3 regions of the Sodalis sp. RH15 genome follow, and region 1 is predicted to be linked to each of the others. Evidence: predicted binding sites of a transcription regulator. Region 1 holds the regulator's gene; each other region holds the start of a gene.
The links. Region 1 encodes PurR, which represses purine synthesis genes. Its sites were predicted from a motif close to CANGCAAACGTTTGCNTG; they were not measured.
Positions count from the first base shown of each region.

Region 1 (5,334 bases):
AGGATTGGCTTTTTCTGTTCTGAACGCTCAGGCTAGAAGCCCTCACTGACTCAATTGGACGGCTGATCTTCCTGAGAACCGTATTTCACCGCGGTTTCTTTGATAAGCGGCTGTAGCTCGCCGTGCTGATACATTTCAAGAATGATATCGCAACCGCCAATCAGTTCACCATCCACCCATAATTGCGGGAAGGTCGGCCAATTGGCGAATTTCGGCAGTTCGGCCCGAATATCCGGATTCTGCAGGACATCCACATAAGCGAAACGCTCGCCGCAGGCGGAAAGCGCCTGTACCGCTTGCGCGGAAAAACCGCAACCAGGCAATTTCGGAGAGCCCTTCATATAAAGAAGAATCGGGTTTTCAGCAATTTGCTGCTGAATTTTTTCAATCGTCGTCATTGTCTCGCTTCCTCAAGCCATAAGCTGGCCTTATCTGCTCTGGGCGGGATTATGCTCAGAATCACTATTCTAACGATTACCGTATAAATAGATAAACGTTTTTTTGCCCGCCATAGCCCGCACGGACAAAGATGCGCAGCACCTTAATAAAGGATAACACCAAAGGCGGCCTTTTACCTGGCACCGGGGCATGGCTGCCAAACTCTTTTTTAACAATTGAAAAACTGTTGAATTTTGCGCCAAATTATGCCGATGAATGCAACAAATATGCAGTCGTTCACGTTTATTCACAATATGATGATAATTCATGATGCAAAGTAGGGGTAAATAGCTTAAATTCCTTTGAGGCATTTATAACCCCCTCTTTGGGGCCACAGAGGATAGCGTTAATCATGCGTTTATGCTTTACGCTTTTTGTGTTGCTTTTTACTCAGTTATTTTTCAATTTGGCGCATGCCGCGCCCAATGCCGGTATCAATGCCGACCAGCGAAAATCACAGTCCAGTACGGCTAAAACAGGTGACCGACGCAAACGAAAACCTCTTAAAGAGGTGTTGAAGATAACCAAAAAAAGCAAACCGGTGACCGAGCAGAAAATCACCCGTCATAGCACAGACAAACCAAAAGAGCTCGTTGCTGAAAAAAGCAGCAATAAAAAATTACATTCCCTACCCGTCGCCAAAGCGAAAGAGCCGGCCGTCGAAAAAAACCACGTTAAAAAATTGCATCCAATGCCCCCCGCAAAAAAAATAGCCAAGTTTACCCCGCCGAAAAAAGGCTACAAAAAGGGTTACGGCAGGCATCGGATGAAAGAAAGCGCCACGCTCGATCTCATTGCCAACGATCAACCCATCATCATGAGCGATAGCCACAAAAAACGCTATCAGCATGCCAAATTGACGGCGATGAACAAGCTGATGTCCCAGATGGGCAAGCCTTATCGCTGGGGCGGCATGTCGCCCAATACCGGGTTCGATTGCAGCGGCCTGATCTATTATGCTTATAAGGACGTGGTACGGATTCATATGCCCCGTACCGCCAATGAAATGTTCCATTTACGCGATGCGGCGCCGGTGAAGAAAGACGATCTGGAAAGCGGCGATTTGGTTTTCTTCCATATCACCAACCGCGGCGCGGCGGATCATGTGGGCGTTTATTTGGGCAACGGACGGTTTATCGAATCCCCCCGCACCGGCCGCGATATCCGCATCAGCTATCTGAATGAAGATTATTGGGCGGATCACTATGTCGGCGCCCGCCGGGTCGTGACGCCGAAAACCATTCGCTGAAAGGAAAAAAAGGCGCCTGGGCGCCTTAATTCATTACCGCGGTAAAGCTGAACGCAATGATCACCAGCAAGGAAAATACCGTGGTCATTAATGACAATTTGAAATCGCTGCTCATCACTTCTCCTTATCACTACACCTATCGCTGAACGGGATATCTTTACACCCGTAGGTTGTAAGCAGTGTCGCATAACCCGATTAAAAAAGCTTGCCGGGCAGCAACTCCCGAGCATATTTATCTTTATCGCTTTCACTTTAGTGCCGAATCAAGGAAAATTGGCGATTTATTTATTTCGGCGTACAGGAGTTCTACACGCATGGCAACCATTAAAGACGTGGCGAAACGCGCCGGGGTATCCACCACTACGGTGTCACATGTCATCAATAAGACGCGATTTGTGGCGCAAGAGACCAAGATCGCCGTTTTGGAGGCCATCGGGCAGCTGCACTATTCCCCCAGCGACGTGGCGCGCAGCCTTAAGATCAACCGCACAAAATCCATCGGCCTGCTGGCCAGCTCAAGCGAAGCGCCCTACTTCGCGGAAATTATCGAGTCGATTGAGCACCACTGTTTTGTGCGGGGATATACCCTTGTGCTGTGCAACTCCCATAACGATCTGAACAAACAGGGCGCCTATCTGGCGATGCTGGCGCAAAAACGGGTGGACGGGTTGCTGGTGATGTGCGCCGAATATCCCGAACCGTTGCTGAATATGCTGGAAGAGTATCGCCATATCCCCATGGTGGTCATGGATTGGGGCGAAGCTCGCCGGGATTTCACCGATACCATTATCGACAATGCCTTCGCCGGGGGTTACATGGCGACCCGCTATCTGATTTCCAGGGGGCATCGCGATATCGGCGCCATACCCGGCCAACTGGCGCGCAATACCGGGGGCGGCCGTCATCGCGGCTACCTGCGGGCCCTGGAAGAAGCCGGCATCGCCATTCCCCATCAATGGATTGTGCAGGGGGATTTCGAACCGGAATCCGGCTATCAGGCCATGAAACTCATTCTGTCCAGGCCGCAAAGGCCCACGGCGGTATTTTGCGGCGGTGATATCATGGCCATGGGTGCAATGTGCGCCATTGATGAAATGGGCATGAAGGTTCCCGATGACATCTCAATTATCGGTTATGATAATGTGCGCAATTCGTGCTTTTTTACCCCGTCATTGACTACCATTCATCAACCCAAAGAAGAGCTGGGCGAGGCCGCGCTGACCATGCTGCTGGACCGTATCACCAGCAAACGGGAAAACGCCAGGATTATCGAAGTGCATCCCGCCCTGATTGTACGCCGTTCGGTGGCCGACGGCCCGTTTCGCTCCTGAAGGGCGGCGCACGGCCTCCTGAGCCCCTTATCAAAGGTGATTCGCTCCCGAATGTAATAATATATTTCATACCGCCGAATGTGCCTGATGAGTTATTGTTTCGATAGGAAATCATTAACTTATCTGTGAAATACATTATTCTGTCAGCTATTGTCTAAACCGGAATGCAGGCTTATACTCAATATCGTTAACAAATATAACGAGTTGTCTAATAATTTTGCTTTAAAAGAATGTCGTGTTTTTACATGGCGTCATCCTATTTATGAAGCGCCCGTCTGACAAACAGTCTATTGGTGTTTTTTATATTCCTCTGTTTATTGTGGTACATCCGACACCACGGATACCCGTGGATGATTATAAAAGCCCGCAGGTATCGGCTACGCTTTTCCTGACGGGGTTATAACAGAAGAAAGGTGATGGAGAAGCTATGAGTTCCTCGTGTGTTGAAGACCTGAGCTTTCATGATAATGCTTGGTATCGAATCATCCATGAAATGCTTGCTGAGGCAGGTGTAAAGATCAACGGCGCAAGGCCGTTTGATATTCATGTCAAGAACCCGGAATTTTTTAAACGCGTGCTAGAGGACGGGTCATTGGGGTTGGGTGAAAGTTACATGGACGGCTGGTGGGAATGCGAGCGACTGGATATCTTTTTTCAGCGCGTTTTAAGAGCCGGTTTGGAAAATAAGCTTCCCCGGCATTTCAAGGATGTTATGCGCGTTGCCGCCGCGCGGCTCATGAATCTTCAGTCTAAAAAACGGGCTTGGATTGTCGGCAAAGAGCATTATGACTTGGGTAATGACCTGTTCAGCCTGATGCTGGATCCCTATATGCAGTATTCGTGCGGCTATTGGAACAAGGCCACCACCCTGGAGGAAGCGCAGCAGGACAAGCTCAGGATGATCTGCGAAAAGCTGCAGTTAAGACCGGGCATGACGCTGCTGGATGTGGGCTGCGGCTGGGGCGGGCTTGCCGCTTATGCGGCCAAGAACTACGGTGTTTCGGTTCAGGGGGTGACTATCTCCGCTGAACAGCAGAAACTGGCGCAGGATCGCTGCGAAGGTTTGGACGTCACTATCTCGCTGCAGGATTACCGCGACCTCAACGTGCAATTCGACCGTATCGTTTCGGTGGGCATGTTTGAGCACGTAGGTCCGAAAAACTACGCCACCTATTTCGACGTCATTGATCGCAACCTGAAACGCGACGGCCTTTTCCTGCTCCATACCATCGGCTCCAACCAGACCGATATGAACGTGGACCCCTGGATCGACAAGTACATCTTCCCTAATGGCTGCCTCCCTTCCGTGCAGCATATCGCGCGGGCCAGCGAGAAGCATTTTGTTATGGAGGACTGGCATAATTTCGGTGCCGATTATGACAAAACGCTAATGGCCTGGTATGAACGTTTTCTCGCCGCCTGGCCGACGTTATCGGGAAATTACTCGGATCGATTTTTCCGGATGTTCTGCTACTACCTGAATGCCTGTGCCGGCGCTTTTCGCGCCCGTAACATCCATTTATGGCAGGTATTGTTCAGCCCGCAAGGGGTTGAAGGCGGGATTCGTGTGCCCCGCTAAACGTCCATTGCGGTACGTTCTTTTGGACTTTCCGCTCCAACGCCTTATTGCCCTGGGCGGGCAATAAGGCGTCCCTATCCCGACAGTCGGGATACAGCGTTTTACCTCATGTTAACTTCGTGTCCGGCAGCGACGGCCAGTGCGGCCTCCCGCTGCGCCAAAACCCGTTCAACGGTGTCCACAACCGCCTGGATTTGCGGATCGATTTCAATATTCACCCGGTTTCCCAGGCGTTTCTTGCCGAGTGTTGTCCTGGTGAGGGTTTCCGGAATTAAATGGACGCAAAATTTATCCGCGGCAACCTCTCCGATGGTCAGGCTGATGCCGTCGATACCGATATAGCCTTTGTACAGCACATATTTCATCAACTCCTTGTCCGGCATTTTAAACCAAATCTGCCGGTTGTTTTCCGAGGTGACGATTTTAACGATTTCCGCGCTGCACATGATATGGCCGGACATGACATGGCCGCCAATCTCGGCGTTGAACGTAGCGGCACGCTCCACGTTCACCTCATCCCCCACCTGTAATTCCCCGAGGTTGGTAATGCGCAGCGTTTCTTTCATCAAGTCGAAGCTCGCCACATCTCCCTTGATGGCGCTCACCGTCAGGCAGCAGCCGTTGTGGGCCACCGATGCCCCGGTCTCAAGCCCGTCCAGCAGCGCCGGCGGCAGTTTAATGTAATGTGTGCGGAAGTTGGTTTTTTCATCAATTTCCACCACTGACGCGGTGCCCTG
Region 1 is NZ_CP178738.1:3,276,374-3,281,707, reverse strand. It holds gene ACL2XO_RS14960 (Grx4 family monothiol glutaredoxin) at 51-398, opposite strand; gene ACL2XO_RS14955 (hypothetical protein) at 530-709, shown strand; gene ACL2XO_RS14950 (C40 family peptidase) at 791-1,687, shown strand; gene ACL2XO_RS14945 (YnhF family membrane protein) at 1,713-1,802, opposite strand; gene purR (HTH-type transcriptional repressor PurR) at 2,002-3,018, shown strand; gene cfa (cyclopropane fatty acyl phospholipid synthase) at 3,446-4,597, shown strand; gene ACL2XO_RS14930 (riboflavin synthase subunit alpha) at 4,699-5,334, opposite strand, start outside.

Region 2 (5,334 bases), 870 kb from region 1:
AGGCCGCCCAGGCGGCTTTTTCACCCACCTGCGATACAAATGAGATACAAAAATGTTCAAATCAGGCGCTGGTGAACACTTATGACAATACAATCGTCTATATTGATTACCTGTTGGACAAGAGCATAAAGCTGTTACAGGCCCATCAGGACAAATTCAATACCGCCCTGGTGTATTTATCCGATCACGGAGAATCTCTGGGTGAAAACGGGCTGTTTTTGCACGGTATGCCTTATGCCGTGGCGCCGGCGCAGCAGACCCACATCCCGATGCTGTTATGGATGTCGCCCTCTTTTGTCCAGGCGCAGGGTATCGAGGATGATTGCTTGAGAAGCCGGGCTAAACAGCAGGCGTACTCCCAGGACAATCTTTTTGCCACCCTGCTCGGACTCATGAATGTGGGTACCAAACTCTATCAGCCGGCCCTGGATATCGTGCAACCCTGCAGGATGACGCAATCATGAAAATTCTGATCATCGAAGACGACAGGTTTCTGCAGGAGGGTCTGCAGCTGGCGCTGCAACAGGAAGGCTATGCCAGCGATTGCGCGGGCAGCATGCGCGAAGCGGAAAACCTGATGGAAACCGCCCCCTATAGCCTGGTAATCCTTGATTTAGGCTTGCCGGACGGGGATGGCATGTCGCTGTTGGTGAAATGGCGAAAAAAAGGCAACGACGTACCGGTATTGATTCTTACCGCCCGGGACGGTCTGGATCAGCGGGTCAGCGGGCTGAATTTCGGCGCGGACGATTATCTTATCAAACCCTTTGCCCTGGCCGAATTATTGGCGCGGGCGCGGGCGGTTATCCGGCGTCACCAGGGCGTAAGCAACAATTATATTTGCGTGGATAATATTTCGCTGGATTTAAACAGTCATGAGGTTACCGTCAACGGCAGCCCCATCGATATCACGCCGAAGGAGTTCGCCATCCTCTCCCGCCTGATGCTGCGCGCCGGGCACCGCATCCACCGGGAAATACTTCATCAGGACCTGTATAACTGGGACGATGATCCCTCATCCAACTCCCTGGAAGTCCATATCCACAACCTGCGGCAAAAGATTGGCAAAGACAGGATCCGCACTCTGCGCGGTTTCGGTTATCTGCTTATCAAGGAAAACGGTGAAAACACGTGACGCCTTCCTCCGCGCCCCCGCTTATCAGCATGCGCTGGCGGTTAATTGTGGTACTGGGCATTATTTTATTATGCTGCCAGTTTATTACCGTCATCTGGCTGTGGCACGAAAGCAAAGAACAGATTGATCTGCTGGTGAACCGCACGCTGGCGGAAAGTGTGCGCAACGAACACGTCAACCAGGAGATCCGCGAGGCTATTGCCGCATTAAGCGTGCCGGCGCTGATGATGATCATCGTCACCCTGCTGTTTTGTTTTCAGGCGGTGAGCTGGATAACATTGCCCCTTTCCCGCTTGCAGAATGCGTTGCAAAAGCGCGGCGCCGAGAATTTCGAGCCGCTGCCGGAACAAAGCAACATCAAAGAAGTCATTGCCGTCACCCGCAGTCTTAATCAGCTGCTCGCGAGGCTCAACGACACGCTGCAGCAGGACCGCCAATTTACCTCCGATGTGGCCCATGAGCTGCGAACGCCCCTGGCCGGTATCCGGCTGCACCTGGAATTGCAGGAAAAACAGGCCGCCGTCGATAACCAGCCGCTGATTGAGCGGGTAGACAATATGTCCTATACCGTGGAGCAGTTGTTGATGCTGGCCCGTATCCGGCATGATTTTACTTCCGGCCATTACCAGACGGTGAAACTGATGGCGGATGTAATCGCGCCGCAGCGGGAGGAACTGGAGGAAATGGCGCGGCTGCACCGGCAAACCCTGTGCTGGATCCTGCCGGAAGAAGAAATCCTGCTGCAGGGCAATGCAATACTTATACGCCTGCTGCTGCGCAATCTGGTGGAAAATGCCCACCGTTACGGCCCGCAAGAGAGCCAAATCGATATCCGGCTGGCGCGCAGCGAAGATGGCAGCATTCTGCTGGAAGTGATTGATCAGGGACAGGGGATTGATCCTGCCAAGGCCGTGGAGCTGACGAAAAAATTCGTCCGCATGGATCAGCGCTTTAACGGTATCGGTCTGGGCTTAAGCATCGTGACGCGCATTGCCCAACTGCACAACGGCAAATTTGAACTGGTCAATCGGCAGGATATCCCGGGCACCATCGCCCGCCTGCTGCTGCCGGAGTCCCTCTGACCTCTCGCTCCTTCATCCCCTTTTAGCCGCCTTGGCTGACCGGGCAGAGCAACTGTTACCTTCCGGATATCTTCCCGTTTGCTCATAAACGCTTGCGGCGACGCCTCTTTTTTCCCCGATGAAAGCGATTCCGTTTTTCTTATGTAAGCGCTTTCGGTCCTGTGAGCTGTTTCACGCTGCGGCGGCAAGAAAACGGTTAGGATAGCGCCTTATGTTTCAGACCTGTGACGGCAATGGGTAACACCACCGGTGCCTGAACAAAACGTGCTTCACCCGTTTGGTCAAATATTATCCTGGGCGGACGTCATAAATAACAGGGGATGACATGATCACCATACGTGATGTGGCGCGGTTGGCCGGAGTCTCGGTGGCGACCGTTTCACGAGTATTAAATGACAGCGCCATCGCCAGCAAGGAAGCCCGTGACCGGGTGATGAAGGCGGTGAATGAGTTGGGCTATCGTCCCAATGCCAACGCGCAGGCGCTGGCCACGCAAAGCAGCGACACCATCGGCGTGGTGGTGATGGATGTGTCCGATCCCTTTTTCGGCGCGCTGGTAAAGGCGGTGGATACGGTGGCGCAGCGCCATAAAAAGAATGTGCTGATCAGCAACAGCTATCACCAGGCGGAAAAAGAGCGGCACGCCATTGAGGTTCTGATTCGCCAGCGCTGCAGCGCGCTGGTGGTGCATGCCAAAATCCTCTCCGACGAGGAATTGATTCCTTTTATGGAGCGGGAGCCGGGCATGGTGCTGATAAACCGAATCATCCCGGGCTATGAACACCGCTGTGTCGGGCTGGATAACGTCAGCGGCGCCCTGATGGCCAGCCGGACATTGATAAAACAGGGGCATCGGCAGATTGGCTATATCGGCTCCAATCATCCCATAGAAGATGAGGCGCAGCGGCACCAGGGCTATTTGCAAGTGATGCAGGAAGAGGGCATTACGCCGCCGCAAAGCTGGCAGGTGCTGGCCTCGCCGGATTTGCAGGGAGGAGAAGCGGCCATGGTGGAGCTGCTCGGCCGTAATCAACAATTGACGGCGGTGTTTGTCTATAACGACGCCATGGCGGTGGGGGCGCTGGCCACCCTGCGGGAAAACGGCATTGCGGTGCCGAATCAATTCTCGGTGGTGGGATTCGACGATATCCCCATTTCCCGTTATACCAGCCCGCACCTCACCACCATACGTTACCCGATTTTCGCCATGGCGGTGGCGGCCACCGAATTGGCGCTGCAAGGTACCGCCGGGCTGCTGGATCCCAAGCAGACCCATCTGTTTATGCCGACGGTGGTTCGCCGCCATTCGGTGGCTCCGCTGCGAAATGTGGCGGCGATCACTTCCTCATCACAAGATGAGATGTAACCGTTTTCAAAGTGTGAGAATATTCACAGTTTATTAACATTTATCCCTTTATGCTAGCCATGTTTTACGCCTGACATGGACAAAACACTTGTCCAGCCGGACCCTGAAAATTTTTACCCCGGCCTTTGCTCTCTTTGCTGGCATTACCGGTGTATGAGTATTTGGAAATTGTTCTACCCAAAACGTAACCTTACAAATTTCCGGAGAATCTAATGAATAAAAAGGCTTTTGTTCTTACCGCCGTGGCCGCCGGACTGTTATTTTCAGTCGTGGCGCGGGCTGCCGACACCCGTATCGGGGTAACTATTTATAAATACGATGACAACTTTATGTCGGAGGTTCGTAAAGCCCTGGAAAAAGACGCCAAAGAGAGCACCGGCGTTCAGCTGTTGATGAATGACTCCCAAAACGACCAGTCCAAACAAAACGACCAGGTAGACGTGCTGATTGCCAAAGGCGTTAAAGCGCTGGCAATAAACCTGGTTGACCCGGCCGCTGCGCCGGTGATTATTTCCAAAGCCCGCGGCGCCGGTATTCCGGTGGTATTTTATAATAAGGAACCGAGCCGCAAAGATCTGGACAGCTATGACAAGGCGTATTATGTCGGCACCGACTCCAAAGAGTCCGGTATTATCCAGGGCGAACTGATCGCCAAGCATTGGCGCGCCAACCCGCAATGGGACTTGAATAAAGACGGCACCATCCAGTACGTTCTGCTGAAAGGCGAACCGGGACATCCCGATGCTGAAGCCCGCACCACCTATGTGGTCAAAACCCTTAATGAGCAGGAAAAGCTGAAAACCCAGCAGCTGCAGCTGGATACCGCCATGTGGGATACCGCGCAGGCCAAGGATAAAACCGATGCCTGGCTGTCCGGCCCCAATGCCGACAAGATTGAAGTGATTATCGCTAATAACGATGCCATGGCCATGGGTGCGGTTGAAGCATTAAAAGCCCATAGCAAAACGGCTATCCCGGTCTTTGGCGTGGACGCCCTCCCTGAAGCTCTGGCATTGGTTAAATCCGGCGCCATGGCGGGTACTGTGCTGAACGACGCCAACAACCAGGCAAGAGCCACCTTCGATTTGGCGAAGAATCTGGCGGCGGGCAAACCGGCCGCCGACGGCACCAAATGGAAACTGGAAGATAAAATCGTCCGTATCCCTTATGTAGGCGTCGACAAAGATAACTTAACGCAATTCACCAAGAAATAGTCCTGACTCCCCCCGGCGTCATTCCGCGCCGGGGGATTTTATCTGTATCAAATTTAGCCGGGTATTATCATGGCCGACATTACGACCGAACAGCCCCGTGAGTGGCTGCTGGAAATGACCAATATCAGTAAGTCATTCCCTGGCGTCAAAGCATTGGATAATGTGAACCTGAAAGTTCACTCGCATTCCGTTCATGCATTAATGGGAGAAAACGGTGCGGGAAAATCCACTTTATTAAAGTGCCTATTTGGTATTTACAGCAAAGATTCCGGAACAATTGTCTTTCAAGGGCAGGAAGTCAATTTCAAGAATTCCAAGGAGGCGCTGGAGCATGGCGTTTCCATGGTGCACCAGGAACTGAACCTGGTATTGCAACGCACCGTAATGGACAACATGTGGCTAGGCCGTTATCCCCTCAAGGGCATGTTCGTCGATCAGAAAAAAATGTACCGCGATACCAAGACTATATTCGAAGAGCTGGACATCGATATCGATCCCTACGAAAAAGTCGCCAACTTGTCTATTTCACAAATGCAA
Region 2 is NZ_CP178738.1:4,142,757-4,148,090, reverse strand. It holds gene eptA (phosphoethanolamine transferase EptA) at 1-464, shown strand, start outside; gene pmrA (two-component system response regulator PmrA) at 461-1,135, shown strand; gene pmrB (two-component system sensor histidine kinase PmrB) at 1,165-2,217, shown strand; gene galS (HTH-type transcriptional regulator GalS) at 2,543-3,583, shown strand; gene mglB (galactose/glucose ABC transporter substrate-binding protein MglB) at 3,796-4,797, shown strand; gene mglA (galactose/methyl galactoside ABC transporter ATP-binding protein MglA) at 4,867-5,334, shown strand, end outside.
Region 2: galS (HTH-type transcriptional regulator GalS) is a predicted target of PurR. The motif match lies at 2,403-2,420, and genes of this name have one in related genera.

Region 3 (5,334 bases), 1.3 Mb from region 1:
CAAAAAGGTTTTTTCCGCCACCACCGGCAAATGCAGTACCCTTTTGACCGCCTCGGCCAGATGGATACCGCCCCGGGCCAGCGGTTGGCCCGCCGCCGTTAACCGGGTCACATCACGGAGCATTTTGGGGGTTTTGCCCAGCAATACATCCAGCGGCATGTCGATGGGCTGGTTGTCGAAATGCCGGTCCGCCAGACTCAGGTGCATTTCCTCGGTGGCCTCACCGATTACCGCGTAAGGCGCCCGCTCGCGGCGGCAAATGGCCTCAAACTCCCCGAGCCGCTCCGGCGCCACCGCCAGCACATAACGCTCCTGGGATTCGTTGCACCAGACCTCCAGCGGGCTCATGCCCGGTTCATCGTTGGGGATGTCCCGCAGCTGAAAACGTCCGCCGCGCCGACCGTCGCTCACCAGCTCCGGCATGGCGTTGGACAGGCCGCCGGCCCCCACGTCATGAATAAACAGTATCGGATTGTCGTCACCCCGCTGCCAGCAGCGATCGATGACTTCCTGGCAGCGCCGTTCCATTTCCGGATTGTCCCGCTGCACCGAGGCGAAATCCAGATCGGCATCAGACTGCCCGGACGCCATGGATGAAGCCGCCCCGCCGCCCAGGCCGATGTTCATTGCCGGCCCGCCCAGGACAATCAGCTTGGCGCCGATGGAAATTTCCCCTTTCTGCACATGGCCGGCGCGAATGTTGCCAATCCCCCCCGCCAGCATAATCGGCTTGTGATAACCCCGCAGTTCGACGCCGTTGTGGCTGCTGACCTGTTCTTCATAGGTACGGAAATATCCCGTCAGGGCCGGACGGCCGAACTCATTGTTAAACGCAGCGCCCCCCAGCGGGCCGTCGGTCATGATATCCAGAGCGGAGACAATGCGATCCGGCTTGCCGAAATCCTGTTCCCAGGGCTGCTCGAAACCGGGGATACGCAAATTGGATACCGAGAACCCCGTCAGGCCGGCCTTGGGCTTGGAACCCCGTCCGGTGGCGCCCTCATCGCGGATTTCTCCGCCGGAACCGGTGGCGGCGCCGGGCCAGGGAGAGATGGCGGTGGGATGGTTATGCGTCTCCACTTTCATCAGGATATGCGCCGGTTCCTGGTGAAAATCGTAACGCTGGTCCCGTGGGTCGGCGAAAAATCGTCCCACCGAAGAACCTTCCATAACCGCCGCGTTATCTTTGTAGGCCGACAGGACAAACTCCGGCGTCTGTTCAAAGGTATTCTTGATCATTTTGAACAGCGACTTTGGCTGTGCCTGGCCGTCGATAACCCAATCGGCATTGAAGATTTTATGGCGGCAGTGCTCGGAATTGGCCTGGGCGAACATATAGAGTTCCACGTCGGTGGGATTGCGCCCCAAACGGGTGAACGCCTCCTGCAGATAGTCTATTTCATCGTCGGCCAACGCCAGCCCCAGTTGATGATTGGCACGCTCCAGGGCGGGACGGCCTTCGGCGAGCATAGCCACCTCCCCTACCGGCGCCGGCGTCTGATGCGAGAACAACGCCGCCGCCTGTTCAAATTTATCGAACACAGTCTCCATCATCCGGTCATGGAGCAGAGCCCCCAGTTGGCGCCACTGCTCCTCGGTGAGGGTGGAGCCCTGGATATAAAACGCCAGTCCGCGCTCCAGACGCTTTACCTGCGGCAAACCGCAGTTATGGGCGATATCCGTGGCTTTCGACGACCAGGGGGAGAGCGTACCGGGGCGCGGCGTCACCAGCAGCAGGCGCCCCTCGGGGTCGTGTTCGGCGAGAGAAGGACCGTATTTCAACAGCCGCTGCAATCTTGCGTGTTCGTCGGTATTGAGGGGCGCGCTCAAATCGGCAAAGTGAACATATTCAGCATAGACAGCGCTTACCGGAAGCCGGGCTTCCTGGCAGCGGGCCAGCAGTTTATTGATACGAAATGCCGACAGAGCGGGCGAACCACGCAGTATTTCCATAATAAAGATCTCTCGTCTTTGAACCGACGCCCGCCAATGCGGGGTACGGCTTGCCATGGGGCGCAACTTCAGGGGGAAACGCGCGCCATTATAGAGAATCCCGGCGGCGGACGAAACCGTTTGCGCGGTTATTCTTGCGCGCTGAATAACCTTTCTTACTGTATGGTCTTTAAGCTTTTTTGTTGCACCGTGGCGCTTTGTTGCGCAAAATGCCCCGACACCAGGGAGAAAATGATAACGATTTTGCCGTTCGAGACAGTAGGGATTGCACTCCGGCAAGAGATAACTATTTGAAGCGCTTAAAATTAAATTATGTCGTGATTGGCGCCATCACCGCATTGCTGACCTGGGCACTTTGGTTCAACGTGCCTTGGCATGGGATGCAAGATGATGTGCTCAGTCAAATCAAAGCCAGAGGAACGCTACGCGTCAGCACCATCGATGCTCCGCTGAGTTATACCACGACCAACCACCAGCCCTCCGGTTTCGACTATGAACTGGCGAAACGCTTCGCCGATTATCTGGGGGTAAAGCTGGTTATCCGCCAGCGCGGCACCCTCAATGAACTGTTCGACGATTTGGATAACGACGACGCCGATATGCTGGCCGCGGGCCTCATCTACAATAACGAACGGTTGCAGCGTTACGCCACCGGCCCGGCCAATTATTATGTTTCCCAGCAGCTGGTGTATCGCCTGGGGCAGCCCCGGCCGAAAAATCTCGGCGCGCTGCAGGGCCGTCTGGCCGTGACTTCCGGGTCGGCCCATATTTCACTGCTGCGCGCCATGAAAGAAAAAAAATACCCCCAACTGGCGTGGGAGGTGTCATCGGATCTGAGCAGCAAGGCGTTACTGGAACAGGTTGCGGAAGGCAAGCTCGATTATACGCTGGCGGATTCCGCCACCATCGGGTTGCTGCAGCGCATCCATCCGCAATTGGCGGTGGCGTTTGATGTCAGCGACGAAGAGCCGGTGACCTGGTATTTGCCAAAGAAAAACAGCGATAACCTGTCGGCCGCGCTGTTGGATTTTTACCACGGGCTGAATGAAGAAGGGATAATCGCCCGGCTGGAGGAAAAATACCTCGGCCATGTGGGCAGTTTTGATTATGTAGACACCAAAACCTTCCTCTCCTCCATCGATGCGACCTTACCGGCATTACAATCCCTGTTCCAGCAGTATGCCACTGAAATTGACTGGAAATTACTGGCGGCCATTTCTTATCAGGAGTCCCATTGGGACCCATTGGCCGTTTCCCCTACCGGGGTACGAGGCCTGATGATGCTGACCCGCGCCACCGCCGACAGCCTGGGCATCAACGATCGGCAGGATGCGGAGCAGAGCATTCGCGGCGGGGCGCTCTATTTATCCCATATGATGCAGAAAGTGCCCGAGACCATACCGGAAGATGAAAAAATCTGGTTTGCGCTCACCGCATATAATATGGGTTATGCCCATATGCTGGACGCACGCGCGCTCACCGCCAAGCAAAAGGGCAATCCCGACAGCTGGGTGGACGTTAAACTCCGCCTGCCCATGCTCAGCCAGCCCCGTTATTACCAGCAGACTACCTACGGTTACGCCCGCGGCCAGCAGGCGTATGATTATGTGGAGAATATCCGCCGCTACGAAATGAGCCTGGTGGGCTATCTGCAGGAAAAAGATAAAGAAAAAGACAAAGAAACCGAGAAAGAAAAAACCCTTCAAGCAGCGCAAACCATCCCTCAGCCGCCAAGCTCCTTTCCGGTCGTTACCAGCCAATTTTCCGGCTTGACCGCCGTTCCATCCGGCATGGCGCCCGTTCTGGCCAAAGCCTCACCTTAACCGACGGCGGGCGGCTGTTCTTTCATCGCCTGGCGCCGCGCTTTATGCGCAGACCGGCGGCCGCGAAAAAACGCGCTGAGACGGCTTGAACACTCTTGCTCCAGCACCCCGGAGGTCATGTCCACGAGATGATTCATCCCCGGATGGCGCAGTATGTCGCACAGGGAGCCGGCCGCGCCGGTTTTCTCATCACGTGCGCCGAAGACCAGCCGCCCCACCCGTCCGTGAATCATCGCGCCGGCGCACATGACGCAGGGCTCCAGGGTGACATACAGAGTGGTATCCACCAGCCGGTAGTTGCCCAGCACCGCCCCGCCCTGGCGCAAGGCCATGATCTCCGCATGGGCGGTGGGATCGTGGCGGCCGATGGACCGGTTCCAGCCTTCGCCAATCACCCGATCCCCCAAGACCAGCACCGCGCCCACCGGCACCTCGCCCTCGGCCTCGGCGCGTTCGGCAAGCCGCAAGGCATGGCGCATCCAGAATTCATCCCCCTGTTCAATGTTCATCATCGCCATCCCGGAAAAAGTCGTCGCGTAAATATACCCGCAAGCCGGCCCGTTAATCCAATTGCTTCAGGTCCCCCTCGCGGGTCACGCGCCAGCGATACTCGCAAAAATAAAGCAGCGGGCTGTCGTGCAGGCTATCGCTATAGCCGCTGAAGAGCTTGAGCGGCGTGCCCAGTTCACGCTCCAGCTGGGCAACCTTTTCATGTCCCAGGCAGCGCAAGGTCAATACCCAGCCGCCATGAAGACGCTTCATCCGGCTGCCGATAAGGCGTACCCGCGGCAAAAACAGCGCATCGCTGTATACCCCGCGCACCAGGGGCTCGGGGGAGCCGGTAATCAGCCAGACTTCGGTATCCTGGCTGTCCAGATACTCATTTAGCCGTTGCAGCACGATGGGAAATTCCGTGACGCGACGGCGAAACCAGGCGATAAAACGGTTTTGCAGCTCAAGCAGGCGCTCCTCGCTGTGCCCGAAGGTTATCGACCATAACAGCAGGCTCATCGGCCAGCGGGCCGAACGCCCTTTTGACATCAGGCCGATAACCACGATGGGTAATACCGGCAATACCAGTACAATATTCAACGGCGAATGACAGAGCAAATACCGCAAAAAACACCCGAACATATCCTGCCGGTGCAGGGTGCCGTCCAAATCGAAAAAAATAACACGCGATGCTGCTGAGCGGCTCAAAACACGTCCTCCGGCTCGAAAATCCTAAAAAAAATAAGCGAAAACAGGTTCAGTCAGGGTCATCCAGCGCTCGACGCAAATAACCCTGGTGTCGTTCCAACGCGCGTTGCGCTCCAGCGGCGTCGACGCCGGTCAGTATCATCAGGATAGCCGGTTTGACCTCATAATCCGTTTGCGCAAGGGCGGCTTTCGCCACGGTTATTTCGGCACCCGTGGCGTCGGCGACAATTCGACATGCCCGATCCACCAGCTTGATATTGGTGGCTTTCACATCCACCATCAGATTTTGGTAGACTTTTCCCAGTTTTACCATCGCCCCGGTGGAAATCATGTTCAGTACCAGCTTTTGGGCGGTGCC
Region 3 is NZ_CP178738.1:4,547,025-4,552,358, forward strand. It holds gene purL (phosphoribosylformylglycinamidine synthase) at 1-1,956, opposite strand, end outside; gene mltF (membrane-bound lytic murein transglycosylase MltF) at 2,244-3,776, shown strand; gene tadA (tRNA adenosine(34) deaminase TadA) at 3,773-4,288, opposite strand; gene yfhb (phosphatidylglycerophosphatase C) at 4,338-4,976, opposite strand; gene murQ (N-acetylmuramic acid 6-phosphate etherase) at 5,026-5,334, opposite strand, start outside.
Region 3: purL (phosphoribosylformylglycinamidine synthase) is a predicted target of PurR. The motif match lies at 2,063-2,080, and genes of this name have one in related genera.